DNA from 2 places in the Thalassospira permensis NBRC 106175 genome. Region 2 is predicted to be linked to the other one. Evidence: predicted binding sites of a transcription regulator. Region 2 holds the regulator's gene; the other holds the start of a gene.
What was found. Region 2 encodes LexA, which represses DNA repair genes until DNA is damaged. Its sites were predicted from a motif close to ATGTTCTANTTTGGTTC; they were not measured.
Positions count from the first base shown of each region.

Region 1 (7,773 bases), on a different contig from region 2:
CGATGCGATTGCCGTCACCGCATCGGGTCAGACCAGCAAGGTCAAGGAAATCGTCACCTTTGACGGCAACCTTGATCAGGCATTCGCCGGTCAGGCCGTGACCATCACACTTGAAGATGAAATCGACATTTCGCGCGGCGATGTTCTGGCCCGACCGGATGAACGCCCGGAATTTGCCGACCAGTTCGAAGCCCGCATCATCTGGATGCACGAAGATCATCTTCTGCCCGGCCGGCCCTATATCATCAAGATGGGCGCACAGGTCACCAACGCACAGATCAGCGACCTGAAATACAAGGTCAATGTCAACACGCTGGAACATATTGCCGGCAAGACGCTAGAACTGAACGAAGTCGGCATTGCCAATATCGCAACCGACAAGGCACTGGCCTTTGATCCCTATGATGACAACCGCCATTCGGGCCGGTTCATCATCATCGACCGTTATTCCAACGCCACCGTTGGTGCTGGCATGGTCAACCATTCGCTTCGCCGTGCGACCAACGTCAAATGGCAGGAAATGGACATCAACAAACAGGCGCGTGCCTATCAGAAAGGTCAGAAATCAGCCGTTCTGTGGTTCACGGGTCTTTCGGGTGCCGGTAAATCGACCATCGCCAACCTGGTCGAGAAAAAGCTGCATGCCATGGGCAAGCACACCTACACCCTTGATGGTGACAATGTCCGTCACGGATTGAACAAGGACCTTGGCTTTACCGATGCCGACCGGGTGGAAAACATCCGGCGTGTCGGTGAAACCGCCAAGCTGTTTGTCGATGCCGGGATCATCACGCTGGTATCCTTCATCTCGCCGTTCAAAAGCGAACGCCAGTTTGCGCGTAGCCTTGTCGAAGATGGCGAGTTCATCGAGGTCTTTATCGACACCCCGATTGAAGTCTGCGAACAGCGCGACGTGAAAGGCCTTTATAAAAAGGCCCGCGAAGGCAAGATCGCCAACTTCACCGGGATCGACAGCCCGTATGAAGCACCGGAACACCCGGAAATCACGGTCAACACCTCCGATCAAACCGCCGAACAGGCAGCAGAGGTCATCGTTGCCAAGCTTGAGGAATTCGGCGTTCTGGGTGCGTGGTATCCTGAAATCTGATCATCAGACGTCCATAATTCACCTGCAAAACCCGATGCTCCTGGCATCGGGTTTTGTTTTGGCGCAATGACTTGAACCGTTCCTGACATTTTCCCGATCTTTGCTGCTTGACTCCCGTTCCCTCCTGACCACATAAAAAGAACAAATCAGGAACTTACATCATGTCGGACAGACGTCTTCATCTTGCCCGTGCTGCGTTGCAACGGGCCGAAAAACAATGGAAAGGACAGGTTGCCTGCCTGCCCGGCGGAACGGATCGGATCATGCGCCGTGCCTTTGGCGGGGTCGATCTTGCACATCATATCAGCATCGGGGGCATTGCCCCGGTGGGTCTGCATGAAATCATCTGCGGTCATGATGATGCCGCCGCCTCCATTCTGGCATGGTATCTGGCACGACTTTCCATCGGGGATCAAACAGGCAAAAGCCTGTTTTGGATTCGACAACGGCGCGCGATTGACCAAGGCGGGCTTTATCCGCTTGCGCTGCCAGCGACGGATATGCCGGTCATGATGGTGGTTGATCGGCAGGCCACCGCCCTTTGGACCTGCGAGGAAGCGGCAAAATCCGGACAGATCGTCAGCATAATTGTCGAAACCACGGATTATGACCTGACTGCGGCACGCCGCCTGCAACTAGCCTGCGAAGCCGGACATACGCGCCTGATTGCGATCCGGCATATGCGGTCCGATGGCAAAACCATCGCATCCAGTGCGCATACGCGGTGGCGGATAACGCCGGAAGCAGCGAAACATTCAACAACAGGCAACCGACACATACTCAGCCTGATCGGGGGACGCGGGGTTCGACCGGGCAGCTGGAGAATGCAAATTGATGCAACAACGTTTTCTTTATCTGTGGCTGACGCACTGGAAAACAGATTGCCACCGGATCGATATGCCTGAAACCGGGGATGATACCCCGCAAACCGCACCATCCCCGCAAACCGCACCATCCCCGCAACGGGAACCGGTCGTGATCACGCGAGCTGATCACAAGGGTGTGCTTGTCTGCGGCAGCAACAAGGCAGCACAAGCACGCGGACTTGCACCGGGCATGCGCCTTGCCGAAGCACGCAGCATATACCCGGCTTTGCGCGACCTTCCCGAACAGCCCGATCTTTATGAACGCCATCTGGCGCGTTTGATCCGCGCGATGGACCGATACAGCCCGTGGGTTGCCCGCGACCGGTTCTTGCAGGAAGCCGATCATAACCATACAGGTGATGCCGGATTGTGGCTTGAAATTACCGGCGGCAGTCACCTTTTTGGTGGCGAAAGTGCGCTTCTGGCGCTGGTTCTGCGCGATGTCAAATCACGTGGTTATGCTGGCCATGCCGCCATTGCCGATACGGCAGGTGCGGCATGGGGGGCGGCACGATGCCACCCTGCTGCCTTGGCTGATCAACGGATTTTAAGCCTGCCGCGCGATCATGATATTGCCGCCGGTTTTCCGATATCCGCTCTGCGTCTGGCCGAACAGGCACGTGTCACCCTGTTTCGGCTGGGGCTTAAACATCTGGGCGACATTACCCCGATGCCGCGTGCCAATATCACCACGCGCTTGGGGCCCGAAGTTTTGCAACGGCTTGATCAGTTTTATGGACGTCTGCCCGAACATCTGAATTTCAATTTGCCAGATCGGCCATGGCTGATCCGGCGCAGCTTTGGCGAACCGCTGGGCGATGCGGCCAATCTGGCGATTACGGTTGAAAGCATGGTAACGGAACTCTGCAACAATCTGGCGCAGGAAAATCTGGGTCTGCGCCGCATTATCCTGCGCTGTGTACGGGTTGACGGGCATACCCATACCATCACACTTGGTACCGGAAGCCCGTGCCAGTCCGCCCAACATGTGTTGCGATTGCTGTCTGAAAAAATGCCCGGTGTCGATACTGGTTTTGGCATCGAACAGGTGATTGTCTACGCCCCGTGGGTCGAACATGTGGCCTTTCGCCAGTCGCGCCTTGACCAGCAACAGGAAGAAACCACCGACCAGATTGCCCTTGCCCAGTTGATCGACCGGATTTCCCACCACCTCGGCCCGCGCGACATGCTGTTTCACCCCGGCCACCACGCCAGCCACTTGCCTGAACAGGCTTCTGTGCGACAGGCCGTTAACGCCCGGACATATCCGGCCAGACGCACCGACATGACATTGCCCAAACGCCCGGCACGCCTGATCGACCCGCCCGAACCGGTCGAAATCCTTGCGCGCGACACCAATGGCACGCCAAGCCGCCTGCGCTGGCGCAAAATGGCGGTCGACATCATCCATGCCGAAGGACCCGAACGGATTTGTCCGGAATGGTGGCAATGCCTTGATCAGGATGAATATGCCCTATCCCCCAAAACGCGGGATTATTTCCGCATCCGTGATCAGGCAGGCCGGTTGTTATGGGCCTTTCGCACCGGCACAACCGGGCAGGATATCTGGTCCATCCATGGATTATTCGGGGACTGACATGACCGATTTCCCCCTTCCCCAAACGACACCTGCCTATGCCGAATTACAGGTCAGCAGCAATTTTTCCTTCCTGCGCGGTGCCTCCCACGCCGAGGAACTAGTTCTTATGGCCGCGACCAAAGGATTGCATGCCATTGCGATAACCGACTGCAACACCTTGGCCGGGGTCGTGCGCGGCCACACCGCACATCAGCCCCACAGGGATCGGCTGAATTATATTGTCGGCTGTCGGCTTGATCCCGTCGATGGTCCGTCTCTGTTATGTTATCCGACGGACCGCACCGCCTATGCCCGGTTATGCCGGTTACTGACCCTTGGCAAACGTCGTGCGCCAAAGGGCGAATGCGAAATTTATCTGGCGGATATCATAAGCCACGCCGACGGATTGCTCTTCATCGCGGTTCCGCCACAAGTCCCCGATGACACCTTTCGCACGCAGTTGATCGCCCTTAAACGCCACTTATCAGGCCGTTTGTGGCTTGCCATCGGGCGGTTCATGGACGGGTTTGATAGCGAACGGCTGGCCTTTACCGAGGCGGTCGAGGCTGAACTTGCCATCCCCGCAGTTGTCACCAATGACGTGCACATGCATGTCCGCTCGCGCAAACCGTTGCAGGATGTCCTGACCTGTATTCGCCATCATTGCCGGATCGAGGATGCCGGATATCGGCTGTTTCCCAATGGCGAACGCCATATCAAAAGCCCGCAGGACATGGCGAAACTTTTCCCGACCCATCCCGAATGGCTGGCTCGCACGATTGAAATCGCCGATCAATGTCGGTTTTCCTTATCCGAATTACGCTATGAATATCCCGATGAAAATGACGGATCGGGTGAAGGCACGCAGGAACGCCTGACCCGCCTGACATGGGAAGGTGCTCATAAACGCTATCCCGACGGCATTCCCGACAAGGTCCGGGGATTGATCGAGGCCGAACTTAAACTGATCGACGAACTGGGCTACGCTCCCTATTTCCTGACGGTGCATGACATTGTCGCCTTTGCCAGATCGCAAAACATTCTGTGTCAGGGACGCGGATCGGCCGCCAATTCATCGGTCTGTTTCTGTCTGCATGTCACATCGGTCGACCCGGCCAAAGTGGAACTTCTGTTTTCGCGCTTCATTAGTAACGCACGGAACGAACCGCCCGACATCGATGTCGATTTCGAACATGAACGCCGCGAAGAGGTGATCCAGCATATCTATCAACGTTATGGCCGGGAACGGGCCGGATTGACGGCAACCGTGATTTCATACCGGTCGCGAAGCGCCATCCGCGATGTCGGCAAGGTGTTCGGCCTGCCCGAAGACACCATTATCAAACTGACCAAAACCATCTGGGGATCGGGCAGCAAGGGCGCGCATGATGAAATGATGCGCCAGTCGGGCATTCATCCAGATGAACCGCGTCTGAAAGCCGTTCTTGATCTGGCAGGCGAACTGACCGGGTTCCCCCGCCATCTGTCCCAGCATGTCGGTGGCTTTGTCATCACTCGTGGCCCGTTATGCGAACTGTCCCCGATTGCCAATGCCGCGATGGAGGACCGCACCACCATCGAATGGGACAAGGACGATATCGATGCGCTGGGCATCCTCAAGGTCGATGTGCTTGCCCTTGGAATGCTAAGCTGTATTCGCAAGGCATTCGATGAATTGAGAAACCACAAGAATATCGATCATGATCTGGCAACCCTTCCCAAAGAAGACGGGCGGGTTTACGACATGCTGGAAAAAGCCGACAGCATCGGCACATTTCAGGTCGAATCTCGCGCGCAAATGAGCATGCTTCCACGATTAAAGCCGCGCAGCATCTATGACCTGACCATTCAGGTTGCCATTGTCCGTCCCGGCCCGATCCAGGGCGGCATGGTCCATCCCTTCCTGCAACGGCGCATGGGGCGCGAAAAGGTCGATTACCCGTCAAAGGAACTCGAAGCCGTTTTAAAGCGCACCTGTGGCGTACCGCTGTTTCAGGAACAGGCCATGCAGATTGCCATCGTGGCTGCCGGCTATACTGGCGGTGAGGCCGATGAATTGCGCCGTGCCATGGCAACCTTTCGCCGCACGGGAACGATTGGCGCGCATCGCGACAAATTCATCAATGGCATGCTGAAAAACGGATATGCCGCCGAGTTTGCAGAACGCTGCTTCAAACAGATCGAAGGCTTCGCCGATTACGGCTTTCCCGAAAGCCATGCAGCCAGTTTTGCCATCCTTGCCTATGCGTCATCATGGCTTAAATGCCATCATCCCGATGTGTTTTTATGCGCCCTTCTGAACGCGCAACCGATGGGGTTTTATGCCCCGGCGCAACTGGTTGCGGATGCCAAAAATCATGGTGTCCGAGTGCTTGAAATCGATATCAATCACAGTTTCTGGGACAATCATCTGGAACGGGAACTGGGCCGCGCCAGCGGTCATCTTTCCGTCCGGCTGGGCTTCCGCCAGACCAAGGGGTTCGGGCAGTTCGATGCCCTGTCCCTGATCGCAAACCGCCCGACCGGCGGATTTCAGGATATCTTTCTGATGGCGCGCCAGACCGGGCTATCACCCGCCGCGCTTGAAAAACTGGCCGAAGCCGATGCGTTTGGCTCCCTTGGCCTGTCCCGGCGCGAAGCGTTGTGGGCCGTCCGCCGGTTTGGCAAGGGGCGCAAGGCCCCGGCGGCCCTGCCCCTGTTTGAAGCTGCCCAGAATTTCAACCACAATATGGGCGTTTCCGCCGAATTCGGGCCCGAAGCCCCGGTCAACTTGCCAATCATGGGACCGGGCGAAGAAATCATCGAAGATTACGCAAGCCTGCGGCTGTCGCTTAAGGGGCATCCAATATCGATGCTGCGCGATGCCCTGTCCGCAGCCGGGGTGTGCAAGGCGACCGATCTGGTCAATTTCAAGAATAACGAACGGATCAACCATGCAGGACTTGCCATTGTCCGCCAGCGGCCCGGCACGGCATCGGGGGTTGTTTTCATCACCCTTGAGGATGAAACAGGCATCACAAATCTTGTGGTCTGGAGCAAGGTAATGGAACAGTTCCGCCGCGAGGTAATGACCGCAACCGTCCTTGGCGTATCAGGCAAGCTTCAACGCGAAGATGGTGTCACCCACATCATCGCCGATAAACTGGTCGACCTGTCGGGGATGCTGCAAAGCCTGACAGATAACACCCGCATTGCACGCGCCAATAACGCCCATCCCCGCAACCTGCGCTGGGCCACACCCGCAGCAGGACCATCCGATCAAACCAGCCCCGTCCCCCAAAACCTTGATCAACTTGAACAACGCCACGGCAAACAGCAAAACACATCACGCCTTAAGGTCGATAGCCACGATTTCCATTAATCCCTCAAACGAAAACACCCCGGCATTTGCACCGGGGTGTTTTGCAAAAGACCGACATGATCGATCAATCTTTATCAATGTTCTGCCATGCGTCATAGGCGGCAACAACCGTTGCCATCTGCGCAGTATGGGCCGCGATGAAGGCATCGCCATAGATCGTTTCATCGGGATATTCGGTAATCAGGGTCAGCGGCACGTCATGACGATCATCAATGGAAATCATACACGGGAAACCATTGATGATCCGAAAACCGGTTTCACCGGCATGAATGCGATACAGATCAATCTGTGCCGCGTTGAATGCCAGAAGCCCCGGAATGGCGGCAAGTTTTCGGGTGACCTGATCGATAAAGTTTTCCGCCCGTTCCGACCATTCATCATGATGACGCATGATCAGGAAGAACCCCTTTGGCAGGGTCCACATGCCAAACCCGCGCGGAACATATCCCGAAAGCGGCCGGGTCCATTCATGGCAGGGATAGCCATGCAGATTGACATGCAGGCTTGCCCCGCTGATGGCACGCGCCCGTACCCGGATTTCCTTTTCATAAAGGCCATCACCGCTGCGATATTCCATGTCATCGCCAAGCGCTGTATAGCGCGCCGCGTGATGCATATGGAACGGGTTATCAACAATCAGGCGCTGATGAAGGGCATAACCATCCGGATTTTCCAGCGGTGAAATCGTGAAATGTGCCCCATCACGTTTCGCCAGCTCCAACGCCCCGCGAAGCGCGCCCGCAACACCGGAAATCTCGTTGGGATGCTGCCCGCCACTGATCATGACCGGCAAATCCGTCCCCTTGTGATAGCGCGCATTCAAAACACGCCCGGACCGCGACGTCGCATGGAATTCTTC
Region 1 covers NZ_AUNC01000025.1:24,358-32,130, forward strand. Annotated here, with positions in the region: gene cysN (sulfate adenylyltransferase subunit CysN) at 1-1,108, shown strand, start outside; gene SMB34_RS13605 (ImuA family protein) at 1,270-2,013, shown strand; gene SMB34_RS13610 (Y-family DNA polymerase) at 1,943-3,571, shown strand; gene SMB34_RS13615 (error-prone DNA polymerase) at 3,573-6,914, shown strand; gene SMB34_RS13620 (M14 family metallopeptidase) at 6,979-7,773, opposite strand, start outside.
Region 1: SMB34_RS13605 (ImuA family protein) is a predicted target of LexA. The motif match lies at 1,248-1,264, and genes of this name have one in related genera.

Region 2 (7,773 bases):
TCCAGGTCATCTCGCCCAATATCTTGTCGCGGTCAAATCCGGTGCGCAACGCATGCGGACCGGGATCGACCAATGCCGACGACGGCTCCATCGGCATATGAAGCATCACTTCATGCCCCCGCCCGCGCGCATCATTCACCTGACGCTGAAGGTCGCGCGCATAGGGCAGATAGGAAATCGTCACCGGCCCGGGCAGCCCTATAGTGCGCGCCGTGCGCGGCTGATCAAGGCCCGCATCATCAATCACAATCGCGATAACCGGTGCGGTTCCCGTATCGGGGGTAAGGGCTGCGAATTTCTGCCATGGCGGCGGACCATCACTATGCGCGCCCCCGCTGATCCCGCCGGTATCGGGCGACACGGCAGGTTCAGGCGACTTTGTGACCGGTGCCTTCTGCGGTTGTCTGGTTTCAGGCGCAGTTTTTTCACCCGGCACACGTTCACCGACCATATATCCGGTCCGGTCGCGATTGCCGTTGCTTTCGCTGAAATCATAATTGCGGCTTTCCGGTACCGGGGCCGGTGCTGGAGTATATTCCGGTTCTGAATTGGCGGCCCGTTCGCCAAGATCACGCGATGCGCGATCCAGCTCAAGCATACTGCCTGCTGCAATGAATGCCGAAATGGTCCCCGCAACAATCGCACCGCCCAGCATGAAACGGCCAATGCCGCCCGATTTCCTCTTCGGTGCAGCCTTGCTACGGCCTGTTTTTCGCGGTGCCGCTTTTTTCTTTTTGGCGGGTTGTGCCCGGCGTGCCACGCTCTGGTCTCCAGTCTCGTTTGCTGGGTCGTGTTACCCATATGGTGATTATACGCCAATTATCGCGGCTTGTGTTTGGAAGCTTTTAAACCCGATCAGGTTAGCACCCTGTTAAAGCCGCAAACAAAGACCGCAAACAATGGCAGGAAAATGGTTTTTGCAATCGCTTGACGTAGCGGCAATGCCGTTTATTCTCTGCCCGATCTGATATTCACAGCCCGGCGCCACGATGTATCTCCTCATCGATAATTACGACAGCTTCACATTCAATCTGTGGCACTATCTGCGCGAACTCGGTCCCGAGGTCGACGTCCGCCGCAATGATGAAATCTCGGTTGATGATGCGCTGGCTTTAAAGCCCGAAGGCATCGTGATCTCGCCCGGTCCCTGCGATCCGGATCGCGCGGGTATCTGTCTTGATCTGATCAGGGCATCGGCGGGCAAGGTCAAGCTGCTCGGCGTCTGCCTTGGTCATCAGGGCATCGGTCAGGCCTTTGGCGGCAATGTCGTGCGCGCGCCCGAATGCATGCATGGCAAAACCGATGCGATGGTGCACGAAGGCAAAAGCGTGTTTAACGGCCTGCCCAGCCCGTTTGAAGCGACCCGTTACCATTCATTGGTTGTTGATCGCGCAACCCTGCCCGATTGCCTTGAAATCACGGCGGAAAACGGGGATGGTCTGATCATGGGGCTGCGTCACAAACAGCATCAGATTCATGGTGTGCAGTTCCATCCCGAAAGCATCGCATCCGAACATGGCCATGCCCTTTTGAAGAATTTTATAGACTTCCCCGGCGCATGAAACCGCACCGGAACGCTAACCGAGGAAACCCGCATGTCGACTGAATATGACCTGAAGCCGATCCTGGCCAAAGTCGCAAATGGCGAAAAACTGAACGAAGAACAGGCCGAACAGGCCTTCGACGTTCTGATGTCCGGTCAGGCAACGCCGTCGCAGATGGGGGCTTTCCTGATGGCGCTACGCCTGCGCGGTGAAACGGTCGATGAAATCACCGGGGCGGCCCGCGTCATGCGCTCCAAGGCGACCGGCATTATCGCCCCGCCCAATGCGGTTGATACCTGTGGTACCGGTGGCGATGGCAGCGGCACCTTCAATATCTCGACCGGGGCGGCAATCGTTGCGGCGGCCTGCGGCGCCATCGTTGCCAAGCACGGCAACCGCGCGGCGTCGTCAAAATCGGGATCGGCCGATGTTCTGATGGCGCTTGGCGTCAATCTCGATGCCGATATGGCGCTTCTTGAAAAGGCGCTAAAGGAAATCAATCTGTGCTTCATGATGGCAACGCGCCATCATTCGGCGGTGCGTCACGTGATGCCGACCCGCGTTGAAATGGGCACGCGCACGATCTTCAACCTGCTGGGACCGCTGGCCAACCCGGCCAAAACCAAACGCCAGGTCATGGGTGTTTTCGCCCGTGAATGGGTTGAACCGATTGCCAATGTTCTGAACCGTCTGGGCTCGGAACATGCGTGGGTTGTCTATGGTCATAGCGGCCTTGATGAAATTTCAACAACCGGCCCGACCTTTGTCGCCGAAGTCAAAAACGGCGCAGTCACGACCTTTGAAATCAACCCCGAAGATTACGGCCTTGAAATCGTCACCCTTGATGCGCTTAAAGGCGGCGACGCCCAGACAAACGCGCAGGCCATTCTCGATCTTCTTGCCGGTAAAAAAAGCGCCTATCGCGATATCGTTCTGCTGAATGCCGCAGCCGCCCTTGTGGTGACCGACATCGCAACCGATCTTGCCGATGGCATCGCAAAGGCCCGCACCGCAATCGATTCCGGCAAAGCCGCAGAAACCTTGCAGGCACTAGTCCGCATTTCCAATCAGGGGACCGCAGCGTGAGCGACGTACTCGAACGTATCTGTAACGACAAACGCGACCACATCGCCGCCTGCAAGGCGCGAAAGTCACTTGCCGACCTCGAAACCGCAGCCAGATCACAATCCGCACCGCGCGGCTTCATCAGGGCGCTTGAAACATCGGTTGCGGATGGTCGTTACGGCCTGATTGCCGAGATTAAAAAGGCATCCCCGTCCAAGGGCCTGATCCGCCCGGATTTCAATCCGCCCGTTCTGGCGCAGGCCTACAAGGCCGGTGGGGCAAGTTGCCTGTCGGTCCTGACCGACATCCCCTATTTCCAGGGCGATGACAGCTATCTGATCGCGGCACGTGCCGCCGTTGATCTGCCGGTCCTGCGCAAGGATTTCATGCTTGATCCCTATCAGGTGACCGAAGCCCGGGCCCTTGGTGCCGATTGCATCCTTCTGATCATGGCCGCCCTCGAAGACGCCCAGGCCGCCGAGCTTGAAGACGCCGCAAACAGCCTTGGCATGGATGTCCTGATCGAGGTGCACAACGCCCAGGAACTCGAACGCGCCCTGAAACTGAAATCTAAGCTGCTTGGCGTGAACAACCGCAATCTGAAAACGCTCGAAGTCTCCCTGACCACGACCGAAGAACTCGCTGGTATGGTCGATGACAGCCGGATGCTGGTCGCCGAAAGCGGCCTGTTCACGCACGATGACCTCGCCCGCATGGCAAAGGTCGGCGCGCAATGCTTCCTGATCGGCGAAAGCCTGATGCGTCAGGATGATGTCACCGCCGCAACCCGCAATATTCTTGGCCTCGCGGCCTAGAGACGGTAAGCAGTCTGGCTGATTGATCCTTCACTTGGCCGGACCATTTATCGGGTCAATATGCGTAAACACCCAATAACGATGGTTTATTCCCAACATATCTTGCCCCTTTGGATGCACCCGCGCGCCGAGCATATCGTTACCTTCAAGGTCGTCAAATCGCGAAAAGACAAAACAGAAAGCCGGTGTCAGACATAATTTATCGCGATCCTGATAATCACCGACACTAAACCGCTCCCAATAAGCCTCCCCCGACCACGATCTAGCACCCCGTCCGCGGATCAGTACTTTGTTTTCAGTGGTTAGTTCCGCCCGGAACTGCCATCCGCTCAATGGGTTTACAAAGGTGAAGGCATTGTCAACGAGCGCAGCTTCAACTTCCTGACGACCAAGTTTCACATAGCCTGGCGGCAGGTACGTTGGATCCTGGGCTTCTTTCTCAAGGTAATTAATGCCAATCTCACGGATACGTGCGACGTCATCTTCTGTGAGAATCCTCTCGGGGGTATGTTGAATTCCACAGGCCTGAAGCAGGACAAAAGTTCCACCCAAAAGCAATTTCATGTATTTGTTCATCGGCCTAACCATCTTATGAACATAAAATATTTAAGTGTATTTTCGAACTAACACACAACTTTGAGATCAACAAGGTAGCATCATGGCAGACAAACTTTCGCATATCGACGCCGCTGGTAACGCCGTCATGGTCGATATTTCGGCCAAGACCGATACCGCGCGCGTCGCCATCGCAAAGGGCCGTGTCCTGATGTCGGCGGAAACGGCCCGGCTGGTTGCCGAACGCGGCCATAAAAAGGGCGACGTTCTTGGCATCGCCCAGCTTGCCGGGATTATGGGTGCCAAGAAAACCGCTGACCTGATCCCGCTTTGCCATCCCCTGCCCCTGACCTCGGTCGAAGTCACGCTGGAACTCGCAACTGACACCGATGCGGTAGATATTGTCGCGACATGCAAAACCACCGGCAAAACCGGGGTGGAAATGGAAGCCCTGACCGCCGTTTCCGTTACCGCACTCACCGTGTTCGATATGTGCAAGGCGGTCGATAAAGCCATGCGGATTACCGATATTCGCGTTGTCCACAAGGAAGGCGGAAAGTCGGGTACTTTCACCGCCGACTGATCCCTGAAAATACCCAAATTTCGTTTCTTGACCGAAAGAATGCCCTTAAACGGTGATTTTTCGGGTTGTGGTGCTTGACGAACAAGCAGAACCAAAGTAGAACATTCATGTATTCGGTTTGTTCTTATTACAGGTTCGGGAAAAATCATGCTGACGCGCAAGCAATACGAATTGCTGGTCTATATCGATAATTACCTTCGCGATCATGGCATCTCGCCCTCTTTTGACGAGATGAAAGAAGCCCTGAGCCTGAAATCCAAATCCGGCATTCATCGCCTGATTACCGGGCTTGAGGAACGCGGTTTTATTCGCCGTCTCGCCCATCGGGCCCGCGCGCTCGAAGTCCTGCGTCTTCCCGATAATAATGATGACGACGCGGCGGAAACGCCCAACAATGTTACCTCTATCGCCTCCGCGCGAAAGGCTGCGCATCGGCCGGCAACCGTGCCTTCGGCCTTTTCGGAATCGGGTGAATCCGTTTCACTGCCGCTGTTTGGCCGGATTGCGGCAGGTACCCCGATCGAAGCCCTTCGCGATCAGACCACAATGGTGCAGGTCCCGGCAGCGCTTCTGGGAACCGGCGATCACTATGCGCTTGAAGTTTCCGGTGATTCGATGATCGATGCCGGTATTCTCGATGGCGACACCGTCCTGATCCAGCGTTGCGAACAGGCCAATGATGGCTCCATCGTTGTCGCACTGGTCGACGACGCCGAAGCCACTCTGAAACGCCTGAAACGTGGCCGTGGCGAAGTTCTGCTGGAACCGGCCAATGCGCGTTATGAAACGCGCGCGCTGTCGCCTGATCGTGTCCGCATTCAGGGACGTCTGATCGGTTTGCTCCGCCAATACTGATAGAATACCGAATAAACCGAATAAACCGAAAGAAACGCCGTCGGCCTTGCCTGGCGGCGTTTTTTATTTGACCACCCTGCCCCCGATGATAATCCACGGCCAGATGCCGGACGTTTCACGCACGGTTTCGATCACCGGGGCGGCATCGGGCCGCAACGCAATCAATACGCCCCCCTGCCACCATAACAGGTCATCATCGATGACAGTCACATCCGGCGCACAGATATCACGCGGCATATCGCGTTTCAGGCTGATGATCATATCGCCATGGCGGCATGCATAGAACGGATTGGCAAGATCATTGGCAATGATCACCTGCCGTCCGGCGATCCTGACGGAACAAACCGTTGCGTCGCATTTTTCGATGACATTGCCGGCATCATGATCGGCGATACCAAATCGCGCCATCCAGACCGACTGCTGAAAATCCGAAATGCCTTCGGGCAGGACAAGTTTGTCGCGCACCCTGTCGCGAATTGCCCAGCTTTCCTGATCCCCCGAAACCAGAATATCCGCCGGGCGATACAGGATTTGCGCCGCAATCGCCACGCATAGCGGAATGACAGCAAACCGGGCAATCGCGTTCCCCCGCCAGACCAGCCACCAGGCCATCGCCATCATGATGCCGATGGCAAATACGGCACTAAACTGCTCGACATGCCAAAGCCCCCAGGCCTGATCGGCGGCAAGGCTTGCGGTTTCAATCAACAATGTCAGTCCCGGCTTCATCAACCACAATGCCAGTCCCCCGGCTCCGAACGGCATCAGAACAAGCGTCGCCACAATCAGCGGCATCACCCAGAACGCCATCACCGGAATGGCAATCAGGTTGGACACGATCCCGATCATCGAAATCCGCCCGAAATGAAACCCGATGATCGGCGCGGTCACCGCCGTAACCAGCAACCCGGTCATCACCAGCCCGGCAAAAAACAGCCAAAGCCGGAATAGCCATGACCGATCCCCCGACTTGTCAAACCATCGCCTGCCCGGACCATCATAAAACGCCACCAGAACCGACACCGCCGCAAAGGAAAGCTGAAAGCTTGGCCCCAATACCGCATCGGGCCGCAGGATCAGAACAACCAGCGCCGCAAACGCCACCAACCGCAACGATATCGCCCGCCGATCCAGCAGCAACGCAATCCAGACAATCGTCAACGTCACAAAGGCACGCTGCGTCGGCACACTGGCCCCTGACAGGCCAAGATAGATCACGGCTGCGCCCATCGCCCCGATAGCCGCCCATTTCTTGATCGGAAACCGCAGCGCAAGGGCGGGAATGGCCGCCATGCCAAACCGCAGGAAAAAGAAAACCGTCCCGCTTAAAAGCCCCATATGCAGCCCGGAAATCGCCAGAAGATGCGCCAATCCCGATTTGCGAAGATCATCGGCAATTTCCGCACTGACATCGCCGCGTTCGCCGACAATCAGTGCCTTGGCAATCCCGGCCTCTGCGCCGGTAAGGCTCTGATCGATTGCCGTCATGATCGTCAGGCGCAGACTTTCGATCCGGTCCGAAACCGGCTGCATCATTCCTGTTTCGGCCTTCTTGGTCACACTATATTTATGGCCGAAAACAAACCCGGTCGCCCCGATCCCGTCCAGATATAATCCGCGTGAAAAATCCGGGTCGCCCGGCACGGACGCCGCGCGCAACGGAAACAGCCGTGCCGTTGCCACGATATGATCCCCAACGGAAAGCTCATCGCCACCCGGAAGGCTCAATCGCACCTTCCAGTCAAATGCCCGGTCCTCAAGCCCCGCGATCCGCATTGGTGCCACGGTCATACGCATCCGCCCGCCCCGTGGCTCCAGAAGCGTGATGTCGCCCTCGATCTCTGTCATGTAAAGCGTCTTGGTGAGAAGCCCGGATGGCGCCCTTTCAAGATGGATGGATGCAATCAGCAACCCGCCACAAAAACCCGCCAGCAGCAGAATGCCAAAGAATGGCAAAACCCAGCGTCGCGAAATCCACAATCCGGACAGCAAAAGAATCACCGCTAGGCCGCTTTGCTGTACCGTCAGGCGCGCAGGGAGAGAAAAATACGCCGCACATCCCAACCCGAAGAATATAACCGTGCACAGAATCCAGGAATTTCTGCGCGCGGCCAACAACAATCCTGTTTGCGAAAATATTCTCGCAACATATTGATTTTTATTAATTCCATCACGACTTATTCGACGAATGTACAATAGCCTGCCCGGCGCACAGTTTCTATCTATCATCGGCTGTGGTGCAACACCGCCGCATATGTGTTATAGCGTGCACGCCAAAAGTCATTACGACAAGCAACAACATCCAGCCAACGGATAGAGTGAATGACGGTTGTTACCCGTTTTGCCCCGTCTCCGA
Region 2 covers NZ_AUNC01000034.1:56,882-64,654, forward strand. Annotated here, with positions in the region: gene SMB34_RS15100 (divergent polysaccharide deacetylase family protein) at 1-760, opposite strand, end outside; gene SMB34_RS15105 (anthranilate synthase component II) at 990-1,562, shown strand; gene trpD (anthranilate phosphoribosyltransferase) at 1,596-2,630, shown strand; gene trpC (indole-3-glycerol phosphate synthase TrpC) at 2,627-3,424, shown strand; gene SMB34_RS15120 (hypothetical protein) at 3,455-4,000, opposite strand; gene moaC (cyclic pyranopterin monophosphate synthase MoaC) at 4,083-4,562, shown strand; gene lexA (transcriptional repressor LexA) at 4,710-5,417, shown strand; gene SMB34_RS15135 (ComEC/Rec2 family competence protein) at 5,481-7,418, opposite strand; gene gltX (glutamate--tRNA ligase) at 7,740-7,773, shown strand, end outside.